DNA from 2 places in the Arthrobacter sp. zg-Y20 genome. Region 1 is predicted to be linked to the other one. Evidence: predicted binding sites of a transcription regulator. Region 1 holds the regulator's gene; the other holds the start of a gene.
What was found. Region 1 encodes HrcA, which represses chaperone genes, less so after heat shock. Its sites were predicted from a motif close to TTNGCACTCGNNNNNNNCGAGTGCNAA; they were not measured.
Positions count from the first base shown of each region.

Region 2: the regulator HrcA is predicted to act here: its motif matches at 4,216-4,242, upstream of groES (co-chaperone GroES).

Region 1 covers NZ_CP126241.1:2,022,641-2,031,469, forward strand. Annotated here, with positions in the region: gene QNO06_RS09685 (PhoH family protein) at 1-87, opposite strand, end outside; gene QNO06_RS09690 (GerMN domain-containing protein) at 468-1,439, shown strand; gene QNO06_RS09695 (16S rRNA (uracil(1498)-N(3))-methyltransferase) at 1,460-2,242, opposite strand; gene dnaJ (molecular chaperone DnaJ) at 2,244-3,383, opposite strand; gene hrcA (heat-inducible transcriptional repressor HrcA) at 3,488-4,501, opposite strand; gene QNO06_RS09710 (DUF3097 domain-containing protein) at 4,665-5,513, shown strand; gene QNO06_RS09715 (DUF4870 domain-containing protein) at 5,635-6,057, shown strand; gene hemW (radical SAM family heme chaperone HemW) at 6,124-7,356, opposite strand; gene lepA (translation elongation factor 4) at 7,353-8,829, opposite strand, start outside.
Region 2 covers NZ_CP126241.1:2,699,251-2,708,079, reverse strand. Annotated here, with positions in the region: gene QNO06_RS12920 (hypothetical protein) at 1-203, shown strand, start outside; gene QNO06_RS12915 (iron ABC transporter ATP-binding protein) at 214-972, opposite strand; gene QNO06_RS12910 (iron chelate uptake ABC transporter family permease subunit) at 1,010-2,026, opposite strand; gene QNO06_RS12905 (ABC transporter permease) at 2,019-3,044, opposite strand; gene QNO06_RS12900 (siderophore ABC transporter substrate-binding protein) at 3,108-4,049, opposite strand; gene groES (co-chaperone GroES) at 4,382-4,678, shown strand; gene groL (chaperonin GroEL) at 4,761-6,371, shown strand; gene QNO06_RS12885 (acyltransferase family protein) at 6,514-8,568, shown strand; gene guaB (IMP dehydrogenase) at 8,652-8,829, shown strand, end outside.

The sequences.
Region 1 (8,829 bases):
GTCGTTGGCCCCCAGCGACTGGACCATGTGTTCCGTGGAGTCAAAGACAATTGTCTGGTTGTCCAGTCGGATGGTGCCGATTTCCATTGAAGATTCGGTCATATAGACGGCCTTTCCAGGCCTTTCATCGCCCCTTATTGAGTGCTGTTGGGTGTGCTGCTGTTGGGTGGTTCGGTGCGCCGTACTCCGCGTCCCGTTTACTAAAAACGCCGCAGTACGGGGCTTTATTTCCCTGCACGTGATTCCTGCGCCCCTGCTGGTGCCTGCGCCGCGCAACTCCGGCTACGTAAATCTTACTTGATCTGCCCGCACCCGGGCGGAACACCATGGGCTTTATCTCGGGGCCGCAACGGTGATGTCTCAATCGTGTTTCAGTCCGGCCGCGGTCCCGCGAACAGCACCGGTGGGCCCGAAACCGTGTGCGAAGGTGGATGACGTACCTGTTAGCGACACCTTAAGGAGGGTTGATGTCCACCGGAAAAACCCGCCGTGCCCCATCCCCCTCCATGTGCCGGCGCCGGCTCCTGCTCGCCGGGTCCGCGCTGGCAGCCGGCGCCGTGATGCTTGGCGGCTGCGGCGTGGTGGCAGAGAATGCCACCACCACCATGCCGACGTCGGCCAACGCCGGCGAAACCGGCGGAGGTGCCGCCATGACCATCTCCCCGCCCGCCGAGGCGGCCTCGGCTTCTACCTTGATGCCGGTCTACTGGCTCGGCCTCAACGAAACAACCGTGAGCCTCTACCGGGAGTTCCTGCACTCGGACCATACCGGCGATCCGGTCGGCGAGGCAGTCCGGGCAATGACGGCGGGGAAACCGCTGGACCAGGACTATTTCACGCCATGGCATCCGGCTGACAGCGTCACCGCTTCCATTTCCAGCAAGAACGTCATCACGGTGGACATCTCCTCGGATGCGTTCAAGGGCTCCCTCGACTCCGGAATGGCCCACCGTGCCGTGCAGCAGCTGGTGTACACCGCCACCGCCGCTGCCGCCAACGCGAAACTCACCGCGGTGGGCCAGGAAAGCACGGTGGTGATCCTGGTGGACGGCAAGGCGGGCTATCGTGCGTTCGGGCATGTCCCGCTGGATGAGCCGCTTCGCCGGGACACCAAGCTGGCTGCTCCCATCTGGATCATCGATCCGCAGGAATCCCAGGTGCGCGGCAGTGACGTGGAGATCAGCGGCACCGCGGTGGCGCAGCCTTCCCAGCTGTACTGGCGTGCCGAGCCCGTGGTGGACGGCAGGCCGTCCTCGGCAGCCGTGGCTGCGGGCACCGTGGACCTGCATGCCGCAGTAGGGGAAACCGGGAGGTTCAGTTTCTCCGCGACCCTCGCACCGGGCGACTACAGTATCCGTGTCTTCTACGGCGGACATGAATCGGCCGGAGATTCCAAGCGGATCACGGTTATCTCCGATCCCGGCTCCCCCGAGGGGTAAGTCGCCCTACGGCGGCCGGACTACCAGCGGCCCAGCAGCTGATTCAGGACGGCCAGCGCAGAAGGACCGGCGGTGGAGGACCGCAGCACATGCGGGCCCAGCCGGACCGCCACCGCGCCGGCGGCACGCAGCTGTTCCAGCTCCGCCGGGCTGATACCGCCCTCCGGTCCCACAACCACCGCAATGGAAGCCTGCGCCGCATCCGGCCCGGCCGGACCAGCGCGGCGGTCGCCGAGTGCCGCCAATGCCCCGGCGAGGGGTGCGTCGGCTTCCTCATGCAGCACCAGTACCAGGTCCAGGTCCGAGAGACGGCGGACCAGGGCCTTGCTGTCAAGCAGCGGCTCAACCTCGGGAATGCGGGAGCGGCGGGACTGCTTGGCGGCCGCGGCGGTCAGTGCCTGCCACTTGGCCTGGCCCTTGGCCGCTTTCTCCGTGCGCCACCGGACAATGCTGCGGTCCGACTGCCACGGGATCACGGCATCCACGCCCAGTTCCGTGGCCGCTTCGACCGCCTGCTCATCACGGTCTCCCTTGGCGAGGGCCTGCACCAGGACAAGGCGCTCAGCCTCCGCCGGCTCCTGCGTTACCGCTTCCACGGCCAGTTCCAGCAGGGACGGGCCGGTCACGGTGACGGTGCCGGTGATCCGCCGTCCGGCACCGTCCACAACGTCCACCGGCTCGCCGGGGGCAATCCGCTTCACGGACACGGCATGGCGGGCTTCCGGTCCTTCCAAGCGGAACGAGCCGCCTGGGCGGACTGCTGCCACCAGCTCCGGATCCCCGAAGAAAATGGGGTTGGTCATCCTAGAGGTTGCCCAACCGGTCCCGCAGTTTCGCGAAGACGCCGGAGTTCGAACTGTTCAGGCGGCCCTCGCTGTATTCCTCCCCGCGCAGCTGGGCGAGTTTGCGCAGCAGCTCTTCCTGCTCGGAGTCCAGCTTCTGCGGGGTTTCCACGTGCACATGCACCCGCAGATCGCCGCGGCCGTGGCCGCGCAGGTGCGTAACACCGAGTCCGTTGAGGACGGAGACCTCACCGGACTGGGTGCCGGGCTTGACCGTGATTTCACGTTCGCCGTCGAAGGTGTCGAGGGTGACCGTGGTGCCCAGGGACGCCGCAGTCATCGGGACGGTGAGGGTGGCGTGCAGATCATCTCCCTCGCGGAGGAACGTCGGGTCATTGTTGACCCTGATTTCCACGTAGAGGTCGCCGGCGGGGCCGCCGGCCATGCCGGCCTCGCCCTGCTGGCTGAGCTGGATCCGGGTGCCGGTGGCGACGCCGGCGGGGATCTTGATGGTCAGTGTGCGGCGGTTGCGGACCCGGCCTTCACCGGAGCATTCGTGGCACGGATCCGGAATGACGGTGCCGAAGCCGTTGCAGGTTCCGCAGGGGGCCGAGGTCATGACCTGGCCGAGGATGGAACGTACAGCCCGCTGCACCTGGCCGGTGCCGTGGCAGATGTCGCAGGTCCGCGGGGATGTGCCCGGCTGGCAGCACGATCCGTCACACGTGGGGCAGACGACGGCGGTGTCGACGTCGATCTTCTTGTTGACGCCGAAGACGGCGTCCTTGAGGTCGATCCGCACGTTGATGAGCGCATCCTGGCCGCGCCGGGCCCGCGAGGCGGGTCCCCGTCCGCCGCCGGGGGCTGCACCGCCGAAGAAGGTGTCGAAGATGTCCTGGAAACCGAAGCCCTGGCCGCCGAAGCCGCCGCCGCCGAAGCCGTTGTCGGTGCCGTTCTCGTTGCCCGTGGTGTCGTAAATGCGGCGCTTCTCCGGATCCGAGAGAACCTCGTAGGCGTGCGTTACGGCTTTGAACTCATCGGATGCACCCGGAGCATTGTTGACGTCCGGATGCAGCTTGCGGGCAAGCTTCCGGTACGCCTTCTTGATTTCTTCACCCGTGGCGTCTCGTCCGACGCCCAGAACCTGATAGTGATCGCTCACTCGTGCACATCGCTTCCTGTATTGCCTGCCTCCGGTGGTGGAGGCGTAGTTTGTGGTCCGCCGGGTGGCCCGGCGGGACGGCCGCGCAGCTGGTGCGGGCCGGCCTAGTTATTGAGTATTCGGGAGAGGTACCGCGCCACGGCCCGGACGGCTGCCATGGTGGTGGGATAGTCCATCCGGGTGGGCCCCAGGATGCCGACCTTTGCCGAAGCGTCGGGTCCGTACCCCGTGGCCACCACCGATGCTTCGGATAGTCCGCCGTGCGGGTTTTCCCGTCCAATCCTGACGGCAACACCCCGGGCGTCCTGCTCCATCTCGGACAACAGCCGCAGCATCACGACTTGTTCCTCGAGAGCCTCCAGGACCGGTCCGATTGTCAGCGGGAAGTCTACCGTGGAGCGGGCCAGGTTGGCCGTTCCGGCCATAACCATGCGGTCCTCCCGGTTAATTCCGGCGAGCATTTCCAGGCAGTGGCCCAACGCGGCGGCCACCCTCCGGGAAGCGGCAGGCACGGTGGCCAGCGCTTCGGCAAGGTGGCCGGTGATGCTGCTGAGCGGCGTGCCGGCAAGGGCGGCAAGGAAATGGTGGCGCAGGTCCAGCAGATCGGGTTCGGTCACCGGCTGCGGAACCGTGATGACCCGCTGCTCCACCCGTCCCGTGGTGGAAATCAGGACAACCAGCACCTGGGCCGGCGCCAGGAGGACAAATTCGATGTGGCGCACTTTGGCGTTGCCCAGGTGCGGGTACTGGACCACGGCCACCTGGTTGGTCAGCTGGGACAGCAGCCGTACAGTGCGGTCCATAACGTCATCCAGATCATCTGCGCCTTCGAGCAGGGACTGGATGGCACGGCGTTCCGGGGCCGAGAGCGGTTTCACGTCCGAAATCTGGTCCACGAACAGGCGGTAGCCCTTATCCGTGGGGATGCGTCCCGCCGAAGTGTGCGGGGCGGTGATGAGCCCTTCCTCTTCAAGGGCCGCCATGTCATTGCGGATGGTGGCCGAGGAAACACCCAACTGGTGGCGCTCCACCAGTGCCTTGGAGCCGACGGGCTCGCGTGAATGGACGTAGTCCTCGACAATGGCGCGGAGGACCTCGAGCCGGCGTGGCTCACTCATGGCTTTTCCCTCCCAGCGAATCGGCGGATGGTGCGGCGGGTTAGCACTCCCACTGCTCAAGTGCTAAGTCTAATACGGATCAACTGCGTTGCTAGCATTGAGGAACCCGTTCACCCCCTGCGGGCATTCCAGCCCAACCGAGCATCTGAGTGAGGCAATTTTCGTGTCCAGTTTTTCCTGGGGTCCGCAGGACATCACTGCCCCGGCCCGGACGGCCCTGCGAAAAGTCGGCGCCGAACCCGGCCTGGTCCTGGAGGATGTTGCCTCCGGCTGGGTGGGTGCCGTGGTGCGGGTGGAGAAATCCGGCGGGCTGCACCTGATGGTCCTGGAGGACCGCCGCGGAAAAACCAAGTCCTTCGAGCTGGGCTTTGGCTTCCTGCTGGAGGGCGAGCCCGTGGAGGTGGTGCCGGCGTCCGCGGCCGCGCCGGGCAGGGCCGCACCGGCCCGTACCGCGTCCGGATCCGTACGGGTGGCCAACCAACGCGCCCGCACCGCGCGGGCCAGCCGCATCTGGGTGGAAGGCAAGCACGACGCGGAACTGGTGGAAAAGGTCTGGGGCGATGACCTGCGCGTGGAGGGAATCGTCGTCGAGCCCCTCCACGGCGTTGATGACCTCTATTCGGCGGTCCGCGGCTTCGGGCCGGGACCCGGGCGCCGCCTCGGCATCCTGGTGGACCATCTGGTCCCGGGGTCCAAGGAATCCCGGATTGCCGCCGAGGCAATGACCTGCCCCGGAGCGCCGGGCAACGTCCTCATTGTGGGCCACCCTTATGTGGATGTATGGCAGGCGATCAAACCCTCGGTGATCGGCCGGAGTGCCTGGCCGGTGGTGCCGCGGAACCTTGATTGGAAGACCGGCATCCTGCAGGGCCTGGGCTGGCCGCACCGGGACCACACCGACGTCGCCCTGGGGTGGAAGAAGCTTTTGGGGCAGGTGCACACCTATGCGGACCTTGAGCCCTCGCTGCTGGGACGGGTGGAAGAAGTCATTGACTTCCTGACTGTCCCTTAGGTGAGATGTGCGCCGCACCGGCCGTCTCCGTTCCGTTATAAAGCGGACCAGACAGTACGCTTGAGGAATACGTAGTAGCGGACCGACCCTGAGTCACCATGAGCCAAAAGGAAATTACGCCGTGTCCAACACACGCCAGAATCACCCGCCCCGCCCGGAAGAGCCCGCGCAGCGACCCGTGTATCAGGGCGCTCCGGCCAACGCGCTTCCGCTGACCGCTTCGGAGGACCGGCAGTGGGCAACCATGGCGCACTTCGGCGGCATACTCGCCTTCGTCCCGTCCTTGATCATCTACCTGGTCTTCCGCGACCGCGGCCCGTTCACTGCCCAGGAATCCAAGGAAGCACTGAACTTCACGCTACCGCCCAGCATTGCGGCGCTGGTGGTCTGGGCCCTGTCCTTTATCCCCGTGGTGGGCGGCTTCTTCGCCGTACTCAACGCCCTGATCTGGGTCTACGTGGCTGTGTCCTCCGTCATTGCCGGCATTGAGTGCAACCGGGGACGGCCGTACCGCTACCCGTTCAACCTGCGCCGTATCAAGTAGTTCAGCCAAATAAAAAAGCCGGACCGGGACTAAGCCCGGTCCGGCTTTTTTCGTTTGTGCCGGCGATCAGTCCGGCAGCAGCCGGCGGACCACCGCATCGGCCAGCAGCCGTCCGTTGCCGGTGAGGATCACTTTCCCGGTCAGCGCCGCCCGGGGATCCACCAGTCCGTCGGCCATCAGGCCCGCCACGGCCAGCCGGCCGGGCTCCCGCAGCCGGTTCAGTTCCAGTCCCTCTGCCAGCCGCGTGCGCAGCATGATGTCTTCGATGTACCGGGTGTCGGCGTCAAGCGTCTCCCGGCCCACTGAGGGCGACTCCCCCGCTGCGATCCGCTGGGCGTAGGCGGTGGGGTGCTTGGCGTTCCACCAGCGCACGCCGCCGGCATGCGAATGTGCGCCGGGGCCGATCCCCCACCAGTCGTCGCTGCGCCAGTAGGCCAGGTTGTGCCGGCACTGGTCCGCCGGGGTGCGCGCCCAGTTGCTGACCTCATACCAGGACAAGCCGGCTGCGGTCATCATTTCGTCGGCCAGCACGTACTTGTCAGCGTGGTCGTCGTCGTCAATCGGGGGCACCTCGCCGCGCCGCATCCGCGCCGCGAGCTTGGTCCCTTCCTCGATGATCAGGGCATAGGCCGAAATGTGGTCCGGCTCGTAGCTCAGGGCTTCTTCCACGGAAGTTTTCCAGTCCTCCATGGATTCGCCCGGGGTGCCGTAGATCAGGTCCACGCTCACGTGCAGGCCGGCGTCGCGCGCCCATTTCACTGCCTGCGGCACCCGCGAGGGGGTGTGCGTGCGGTCCAGGACCGCCAACACGTGCGGTACCGCTGACTGCATCCCGAAGGACACGCGGGTGAAACCGGCGTCGGCGAGCAACTGCAGGGATTCGGGGGTCACCGAATCCGGGTTCGCCTCGGTGGTGACCTCAGCGCCGGGCGCCAGGCCCCACTGGTCGACGGCGGTTGTGAGGATCATGGCCAGGTCCTCGGCCGGCAGCAGCGTGGGCGTGCCGCCGCCGAAGAACACCGTTTCCATCCGGCGCTCGGGCATCCCGGACCGGCGGAGCGCGTCCGCTGCGAAAACCACTTCGCGGGCCGCCGTCGCCCCGTAGGCCGCCTGGGAGGCGCCGCCGCCGAGCTCGGTGGCCGTGTAGGTGTTGAAATCGCAGTAACCGCAGCGGACGGAGCAGAACGGAATGTGGACGTACAGTCCGAAGTTCCGCTCCGCTGCGCCTTCTGCGGCCTGTGCGGGCAGGAGGCCGTCGGCGGGTGCCGGGTCTCCGAGGGGCAATGCGCTGGGTGTCACTTCTTGGATTTGTCCTTGGAATCGTCAGAGGAAAGTGCAGCCACGAAGGCTTCCTGCGGAACCTCCACGCGGCCCACCATCTTCATCCGCTTCTTGCCTTCCTTCTGCTTTTCAAGCAGCTTGCGCTTACGGCTGATGTCGCCGCCGTAGCACTTGGCAAGCACATCCTTGCGGATGGCGCGGATGGACTCGCGGGCAATGATGCGCGAGCCAATGGCCGCCTGGATGGGGACCTCGAACTGCTGGCGCGGGATGAGTTCGCGCAGCTTGCCCGTCATCATCACGCCGTAGGAGTACGCCTTGTCCTTGTGGGTGATGGAGCTGAAAGCATCCACCTGCTCGCCCTGGAGCAGGATGTCCACCTTGACCAGATCGGCAACCTGCTCGCCGTCGGCCTTCCAGTCCAGGGAGGCGTAGCCGCGGGTCTTGGACTTGAGGATGTCGAAGAAGTCGAACACGATCTCGGCCAGCGGCAGGCGGTACCGGATCTCGACCCGGTCCTCGGACAGATAGTCCATGCCGCCCAGGACACCGCGGCGGGTCTGGCACAGCTCCATGATGGCGCCGACAAATTCATTCGGCGCCAGGATAGTAGCCGAAACCATCGGCTCACGGACCTCTTTGATTTTGCCTTCGGGGTACTCGCTGGGGTTCGTCACCGTGACGACCTTCTTGTCCTCGAGCGTCACCTCGTACTCCACGTTGGGCGCCGTGGAGATCAGGTCAAGGTTGTATTCACGCTCCAGCCGTTCACGGGTGATTTCCAGGTGCAGCAGGCCCAGGAAGCCCACCCGGAAGCCGAATCCCAGCGCGGCCGACGTCTCGGGTTCGTAGACCAGCGCGGCGTCGTTGAGCATCAGCTTTTCCAGCGCCTCGCGCAGCACCGGGTAGTCGGCACCGTCGATGGGGTACAGCCCGGAGAAGACCATGGGCTTCGGGTCTGCGTAGCCGGGCAGGGATTCCGTAGCCGGCTTGGCCAGGTTGGTAACCGTGTCGCCGACCTTGGACAGGCGCACATCCTTCACGCCGGTGATCAGGTAGCCCACCTCGCCGACCCCAAGTCCCTTGGACGGGGTGGGTTCCGGGGAGCTGACGCCGATTTCCAGGAGCTCGTGGCTGGCGCGGGTGGACATCATCTGGATTCGTTCGCGCGGGGACAGGGACCCGTCAATCACACGGACGTAGGTGACGACGCCGCGGTAGGTGTCATACACGGAGTCGAAAATCATGGCGCGGGCCGGGGCATCGGGATCGCCCTGCGGCGCCGGAATCTCGCGGACAATCTGGTCCAGCAGGGCTTCGACGCCCACGCCGGTCTTGCCGGAAACCCTCAGCACGTCCGCCGGGTCGCCGCCGATGAGCTTCGCCAGTTCTTCGGCGTACTTCTCCGGCTGCGCTGCCGGGAGGTCGATCTTGTTCAGCACCGGAATGATCGTCAGATCGTTCTCCATGGCCAGGTACAGGTTCGCCAGC
Region 2 (8,829 bases), 680 kb from region 1:
GGATCAGCGCTGCCGGGGCCGGCATATGGGCTGCACAGTCACTGCCCGGGGGCGGCACGGCGCTTGAGGCGATTGCATCTTCCACGCTCCAGGACATCCTCATGTGCCTCGTTTATGCTCTCCCCGAGCAGCTCGGATCTGCGCTGCCGGCGAGCCGCGGCCGTGGCGGGCGGAAGCAGCAGCAACGCGGGCAGGGCCGCTGATCGGGGCCGGTCAGGCGAAGTACACGCCTATCCGGTTGCCTTCAATTTCCTCGATCCGGATATCGATGTCGTAAATGTCCTTCAGGACTTCCGGGCGCATGATGTCCGACGGCGGCCCCTGATGAATCAGCCGGCCGTCACACATGGCGATGATGTCGTCCGAATAGCAGGACGCGAAGTTAATGTCGTGGATGACCAGCACCACGGTCTTGCCGAAGTCATCGGTAAGCCGGCGCAGCAGCCGCATCATTTCCACGGAGTGCTTCATGTCCAGGTTGTTCAGCGGCTCATCCAGCAGCAGGTAGTCCGTGTCCTGGGCCAGCACCATGGCAATGAACGCGCGCTGGCGCTGGCCGCCGGACAGCTCGTCCACGAACTTGTCCGCCAGGGCAGTTAGGTCCAGGTACTCCATGGCGGTATTGATGTGGGCCTTGTCCGCAGGCCCGGGACGTCCGCCGTTGTGCGGGTAGCGGCCAAACCCGACCAGGTCCCGCACAGTCAGGCGGACAGTGAGCTGGTTGTCCTGGCGCAGGATGGCCATCTTCTTCGCGAGGTCGCGCCCCGGCGTGGTGACGACGTCGAGCCCGTCCACGGTGACCGTCCCCGAGTCCATCCCCAGCAGCCGGCTGATCATGGAAAGCAGCGTGGATTTGCCGGCGCCGTTGGGCCCAATGATCGAGGTGATGCCGCCTTCCTTGATTTCGCAGCTGACACCGTCCACCACGACGGCGGAGGAGTAGCGTTTGGTCACGCCGGAAACGGAAATCATGATGCGGGGCCTTTCTGGCGGTGCAGCGGGGACGGGATCATTTCACCGATCCCCGCAGGAGCAGGATGAGGAAGACAATGCCGCCCACGAATTCAATGACGATGCTCAGGGCGGTATCGAAGTCGAAGATCCGCTCCAGCACCAGCTGCCCGCCCACCAGGGCAATGATGCCCAGGAGCACGGCAATGGGCAGGACAGCTGCGTGGCGGAACTGGGCGCACAGCTGGTAGGCCAGGGACGCGACGAGCAGGCCGAAGAAGGTCACCGGGCCCACCAGGGCGGTGGACACCGCCACCAGCACGGAGCAGATGACCAGCGTGGCGGTCACCGCGCGCTTGTGGTCCACGCCAAGGTTCACTGCGGTTTCCCGGCCCAGCGCCAGCACGTCGAAGGAGTGCCGCATGCGCCAGGCCATGGCACTGACGACGGCGACGGCAACGGCCGAATAGCCGAGCAGCCCGGCGTCCACGTTGTTGAAACTGGCGAAGAACAGGTCCTGCAGGATGATGAATTCGCTCGGGTCGATCAGCCGCTGCAGCAGCGAGGAGAAGCCGCGGAACATGGTGCCGAAGACAATGCCGACCAGCAGCATCAGGTGCAGCGACTTGCCCCCGCCGGTGAACAGCCAGCGGTACAGCAGGAAGGAGAAGCCCACCATCAGCAGCACTTCGATGCCGAACCGGGCGGGGGCGCCCAGGGACAGCAGCGCCCCGCCGCCCAGGGCGAAAACGAGCACGGTCTGGATCAGGACGTACAGGGCGTCGAAGCCCATGATGGAGGGGGTGAGGATGCGGTTGGCAGTCACGGTCTGGAACAGCACCGTGGAGACGCCGACGGCGTAGGCCACCAGGATCATGGAACCCACCTTCACGGCACGCCGGGGCAGGATGTAGCCCAGGTTGCCGCGGAGCTCGATGGTCATGAACACGGCGACGAGGGCCGCAGCCACCACGCCCAGGGTGATGATCCAGAATTTCGCCGGCACCGTCCGGACCGGCCGGCGCCGGTGCTCCGTGAGGGCTGCGGGCAGCACGCTGGGGGAGGACTCAGGCACGGGAACCCCGTTTGCGCAGCAGAAGGTACAGGAAGATGACACTGCCGACGGCGGACACAATAACGCCTACGGGAATTTCATACGGGTAGCGGATGGTGCGGCCGATGATGTCGCACAGCAGCACGAAACCAGCACCGAACACGGCAACCCAGGGAACAGCCCGGCGCACGTTGTCACCGATCAGCAGCGAGACCAGGTTCGGCACGATCAGTCCCAGGAAGGGTATGGAGCCGACGCTGACCACAACCACGGCACTGATCAGGGACACGATGACCAGGCCCAGTGCCATGACCCGGTTGTAGTCCAGGCCGAGGTTGGTGGTGAAATCCGCCCCCATGCCGGCCACGGTGAAGCGGTCTGCGGCAAGGTAGCCGATCAGGGTCAGGGCGCCCACAATCCACAGCAGCTCGTAGCGTCCGCGCAGGACACCTGAGAAGTCGCCGATCATCCAGCTGTTGAGGGTCTGCAGCAGGTCGGTGCGGTAGGCGAAGAACGTGGTGACGGCGGAAATGACGCCGCCGAGCATGATTCCCACCAGGGGGACAATCAGGGTGTTGCGCAACGGAATCCGGCGCAGGACCAGCAGGAACAGTGCGGTCCCGGCAGCGGCGAAGACCGAGGCCGCGGACATCTTCAGGAACATGGACGCACCCGGCAGCAGCACCGTGACGGCGAGGATGCCCAGCTGCGCCGATTCCACCGTTCCCACAGTGGAGGGCTCCACGAACTTGTTGCGGGCCATCAGCTGCATGATCAGGCCGGCCACGCTCAGGGCCATGCCTGCCAGGACGATGCTCAGGGTGCGGGGGAGTTGGCTGGCCCAGAAGAGCATCTGCGTGGTGGGATCCCCGGCAAGCAGCGAGGACAGGGACAGGTCGCCCACGCCCACAAAGAGGCTGAGGGCTGCCAGGAGGATAACAATGCATACACCCGCGGCGAGTCCGGAGGCCGAACGCACAAAGCGCCGCCGTTCAACGGCGGCGGGGGCTGGTGCCGGCTGCGCGGCGGTAGCGGTCATAGTGATGTCCAGTTCCTCCGCGGCCCGGCACAGGTGCCGGGCCGCGGAGCGGGGGAGGCGCGGCTAGAGGGCGTCGTGGATGGTAGAAACCATCGAGTCGACGTTGTTCAGGCCGTATCCGACCAGGTACCAGCTGGCGGAGTCCAGCATGGTGATGTTGTTGTTCTGAGCTGCCTTGGTGCTCTTGACCAGTTCGTTGTCCAGCACGGCGGACGCGGCTTCGCCGGATTCGCCGACGGCAACGTCCCGGTCAATCACGAACAAGTGGTCGGGGTTGGTGTCGGCAATGTAGTTGAAGGACACGGACTCGCCGTGGGCGCCTTCGGTCTTCACTTCGGCAGCGGGCTCGACGCCGAGGACGTCATGGATGATGCCGAAACGCGAGCCGGCGCCGTAGGCGGTCATTTCGCCGCCGCTGGTCATCACGATCAGGCCGTTGCCGGCGTCGGCTGACAGCTTCTTGGTGTCCCCGACCTTGGACTCCAGCGCCGAGAGCTTGTCCTCGACCATGTCGTCCTTGCCGAAGATCTTTCCGATGGTCCGGGTGTTTTCCTCGAAGGAGTTCCACGCATCGGTGTTGTCGACACTCAGGTCGATGGTCGGGGCGATCTTGTTCAGTTCCTCGTAGGAATCCGCAACGCGGCCGGAAATGATGATCAAATCCGGTGCCTCGGCGCTAATGGCTTCGAAGTCCGGTTCCTTCATGCTGCCGATCTTGGTGATGTCATCCGCCGCGTACTTGGACAGGCTCTCAGGGAAGTTGGCCGCCGGGACGCCGTCGACGTCAATGTCGAGGGCATCCATCGTGTCCAGTGCACCGAGGTCGAAGGTGTAGACGGTCTCGGGGTTCACCGGTACTTCGGTGCTGCCCTGCGCGTGCTCGACCGTCACGGTGGAGGCCTGCGTGGACTCGGCGTCGGCTTCTGCGGCTTCGGTGGAGCAGGCGCTGAGGGCCAGGAGGGACACAAGGGCGGTTCCGGCCAGCAGGCGGGACGTGGTGATCATGGGGGCTCCGGTAAGAGTCGTGGTGCCTGTTTCGGAAATAGGGCACAGAAATGTTTTCTAATGATGCGCGCAGATGAAAACTATCCGCTTAGGTAAGCCTAAGCAAATTAGCTTTCCGGCATTAGCCGCGCAATGGACCGCCGGAGACGGCGGGAATCGGCCCGCGCTGGCACTCACCTTGACCGAGTGCTAACCGTTGCATAAAGTCTCACTTAGCACTCCGAACGTGAGGGTGCTAACTCCCGAAGGGACAGCGCGAACCGGCACCGCGACGACGGCCAGCGCCAACCAACGGCCCCATTCTGTTAGAAACTACGCAAAGGAGAGCCCGAGTGTCGGTCTCTATTAAGCCCCTTGAAGATCGTATTGTTGTCCGCCCCCTCGAGGCCGAGCAGACCACTGCTTCCGGTCTCGTTATCCCGGACACTGCCAAGGAAAAGCCCCAGGAGGGCGAAGTAGTTGCAGTTGGACCCGGCCGCGTTGACGACAACGGCAACCGCATCCCGGTTGACGTTGCCGAAGGCGACGTAGTCATCTACTCCAAGTACGGCGGAACCGAAGTCAAGCACGGTGGCCAGGAGTACCTGGTGCTGTCCGCCCGCGACGTGCTGGCCGTCGTCGTAAAGTAGTTCCCCCCGGAAAACCCCGGCCACATCCTGGCCGGGGTTTTCTGATGCAGGTGCAGATGTAGTTGTCGGAAAGGACACACACATGGCAAAGCAGTTGGAGTTCAATGACTCCGCCCGTCGCTCGCTGGAAGCCGGCGTTGATAAGCTCGCCAACGCAGTCAAGGTGACCCTCGGCCCGCGCGGCCGCAACGTCGTCCTGGCTAAGTCCTGGGGCGCTCCCACCATCACCAACGACGGCGTCACGATTGCCCGCGAAGTCGAGCTCGATGACCCGTACGAGAACCTTGGCGCACAGCTGGCCAAGGAAGTAGCCACCAAGACCAACGATGTTGCCGGCGACGGCACCACCACGGCCACCGTCCTGGCGCAGGCCCTGGTCAAGGAAGGCCTGCGCAACGTTGCCGCCGGTGCTGCTCCCGGGCAGCTCAAGCGCGGCATCGAGGTGTCCGTGGACGCCGTTGCCAAGCGCCTTCTGGAGAATGCCAAGGAAGTTGAAGGCAACCAGGTGGCCCACGTGGCCGCCATCTCCGCGCAGAGCACCGAGATCGGCGAACTGCTGGCGCAGGCCTTCGACACCGTCGGCAAGGACGGCGTGATCACCATCGAGGAGTCCTCCTCAACGCAGACCGAACTGGCCATCACCGAAGGCATGCAGTTCGACAAGGGCTACCTCTCGCCGTACTTCGTCACCGACCCGGAGCGCCAGGAAGCCGTCCTCGAAGACGCGCTGATCCTGATCAACTCCGGCAAGATCTCCTCGGTTGCCGAGTTCCTGCCGCTGCTGGAAAAGGCGCTGCAGACCTCCAAGCCGCTGTTCATCATTGCCGAAGACGTCGACGGCGAAGCCCTGTCCACCCTGGTGGTCAACAAGATCCGCGGCACCCTGAACGTGGTTGCCGTCAAGGCTCCGGGCTTCGGCGACCGCCGCAAGGCCATGATGCAGGACATCGCGACCCTCACCGGCGCACAGGTGGTCAGCCCCGATCTGGGCCTGAAGCTGGACCAGGTTGGCCTGGAGGTCCTGGGTTCGGCCCGCCGGATCACCGTCACCAAGGACAACACCACCATTGTTGACGGCGCCGGTTCCGAAGTCGACGTTGCCGACCGCGTTGCACAGATCCGTGCGGAGATTGAGCGCACGGATTCTGACTGGGACCGCGAGAAGCTGCAGGAACGCCTGGCCAAGCTCTCCGGCGGCATCGGCGTCATCCGCGTCGGCGCAGCCACCGAGGTGGAGCTGAAGGAAAAGAAGCACCGCATCGAAGATGCTGTTTCCTCCACCCGTGCAGCCCTGGAAGAAGGCATTGTGGCCGGCGGCGGTTCCGCGCTGGTCCACGCCTCGCAGGTCCTGGACACCGACCCGGAGGTCCTGAAGCTCGAAGGCGACGCCGCCACCGCGGTTTCGCTGGTGCGCCGCGCACTGGCCCAGCCGCTGCGCTGGATCGCTGAAAACGCCGGCGCCGAAGGCATGGTTGTAGTCGCCAAGGTCGGTGAGCTGAAGGTCAACAACGGCTTCAACGCCGCCACCGGCGAGTACGAGGACCTGATTGCCGCCGGCATCATCGACCCCGTCAAGGTCACCCGCTCGGCCCTGCGCAACGCCGCTTCGATCGCTTCGCTGGTGCTCACCACCGAAGCCCTCGTGGTGGAGAAGCCTGCCGAGGAAGACGAGGACCACGGCCACCAGCACTAGCTGAACAGCCGCCCTCACCAGGCACCTGGCCCCGCCCCGGAACCCTTCCGCGGCGGGGCCTTGCGCTGTCCGGGCGGCGGTGCCGGGCTTACGCAGCGGGTAAACTCTTCCGGTTATATGTTCCAGAACAGAAGGGCAGCGGGTGCCGGACACACACCAGCAGGAGCGGCGCTACCGGCCCGAAGTGCAGGGCCTGCGCGCCCTCGCCGTGGTGCTGGTGATGGTTTACCACGTGTGGCTGGACCGGGTTTCCGGCGGCGTGGATATTTTCCTGCTCCTGTCCGCGTTCCTGCTCACCGGGTCCTTTGTACGGAAGATGGAAGCCGGCCGGCCGCTGGCGCTGGGCCGGTATTGGCTGCACCTGTTTCCCCGGCTGCTGCCCTCCGCGGCGGCAGTGCTGCTGGCCGTGCTGGCTGCGGCCCGCGTCCTGCTGCCGGCCAGCGACTGGACGGGCGTGTTCCGGCAGGCCTGGTCCTCACTGTTTTATGTGCAGAACTGGACCCTGGCCCACGGCTCGGTGGATTACTACGCCCGCGACCACAGCAGCGCCAGTCCGCTCCAGCACTTCTGGTCACTGTCGGTCCAAGGCCAGGTGTTCATCCTCTGGCCCCTGCTCTTTGCCCTGGCTGCCGGGGCCGCGGCGGCCTTCGGATGGCGCTTCCGCCCGGTACTGCTGGCAGTGTTCGGCACGGTCTTTACCCTCTCCCTGGCCTTTTCCGTCCGCGAAACTGCCGTGAACCAGGCCTACGCCTACTTCGACACCCGCACCCGCCTGTGGGAGTTCGCACTGGGGTCGCTGCTGGCCCTGGCACTGCCGTACCTCAACCTGCCGCGCCTGCTCCGGATTATTATGGGCTGGGTCGGCCTGGCTGCCATGCTCAGCTGCGGCGTGCTGCTCCAGGTCCAGCAGCAGTTCCCCGGATATATTGCCCTCTGGCCCCTGCTGGCCGCCGCCATGATCATTGTGGCGGGGCAGACCGGCAGCAGGGCGGGGGTGGACCGTTTCCTTGCCGCACCGCCCCTGGTGAAGCTGGGCAACAGCTCCTACGGCCTGTACCTGTGGCATTGGCCGGTCCTGGTGTTCTGGCTGGTGTATTCCGGGCAGGATTCCGCCGGGCCGGTAGACGGTGCACTGGTCATCGCAGCGTCCCTGGTCCTGGCCGTGCTCAGTACCCGGTTCGTGGAAGCGCCCGTGCGGTCCTTGTCCTGGAGCGGAGCCGGACGATGGCGTTCCGCCGTCGTAATTGCCGCCCTGCTGGCCGTGGTGGCTGCACCCCTGGCCGGCTGGCAGCGGCAGGTGCACGGGACTCAGATCAAGGTCATGAGCCAGGGCGTGGCGGAAAACCCGGGTGCCCTGGCCCTGGATCCGGCCTTCGTGGAGTCCGTGCCGGCTGAAGCCGTGCTCAAACCGGCCGTGAGCAGCATCGGCAGTGAATGGGCGGACTTCGACGGCGCCTGCGCGCCGGAGTACGCGCCTGCCGATCCGCTGCTGGGCAAGTGCCTGGAAATCGGGTCGCCGGAAGGCGCCGAGCGCACCATCGTGGTCCTCGGGGACTCGCATGCCCAGCAGTGGATGGCCGCGATGGGTCCTGTGGCCCGGACGAACTCGTGGCACCTGATCGCCGTGCTCAAGCCCGGCTGCCGCTACGGCGGCGACGTGCCGGAGCGCAGTGCCGAATGCAATTCCTTTAATGCCGCCGCCGCACGGTACGTGCTGGAAAGAACTCCCGACGCCGTCTTTACGGTGGCATCGCTCACACGCGAAAGCTCGCCGGAGGAGATCCTGGTCCCGGGTTACGACGACGGCGTGCGGCCTTTCGCCGAGGCGGGGATCGGCGTTATCGCCCTGCGCGACAACCCCCGTTTCGACTACGACATGGTCAAGTGCCTGGAAAGCAACGAGCTGGATCCGGCGAGCTGCAGCATGCCGCGCAGCCGGGTCCTGGCCCCGGTTTCCCCGCTTGAGGGCTTATCCGAGCGGATTCCGGGGACAGCTGTGGTGGATATGAGCGACCGGCTGTGCACGGAGGGGGAGTGCCCGGGCATCGTGGGCAACATGCTCGTGTACATGGACCACGACCATCTGGGCAAGACCTACCTGGAGACCACCGCGCGGGTCCTTTCCCAGCGGATACTGGCGACCACCGGCTGGGACGGTGAACCCGTTCCGGCCGAAGGTTACCAACCCGTGGAATAGGGGCACGGGCGCTTTCGTTTTAGGATAGGTACAGGCTACATCGGGCCTTTTCCTTCCTCTCATTCCCCGAAAGAGGCGCAGCTTTGAGTCAGCAGTACCCAGAACATGATCCGTTCGGCTTCGTCGGCCTGACGTACGACGACGTCCTCCTGCTGCCCGGCCCGACGGATGTTATCCCCTCCGAAGCAGACACCAGCTCGCGGCTGTCCAAGCGCATCACCGTGCAGACCCCGCTGCTTTCGGCCGCCATGGACACGGTGA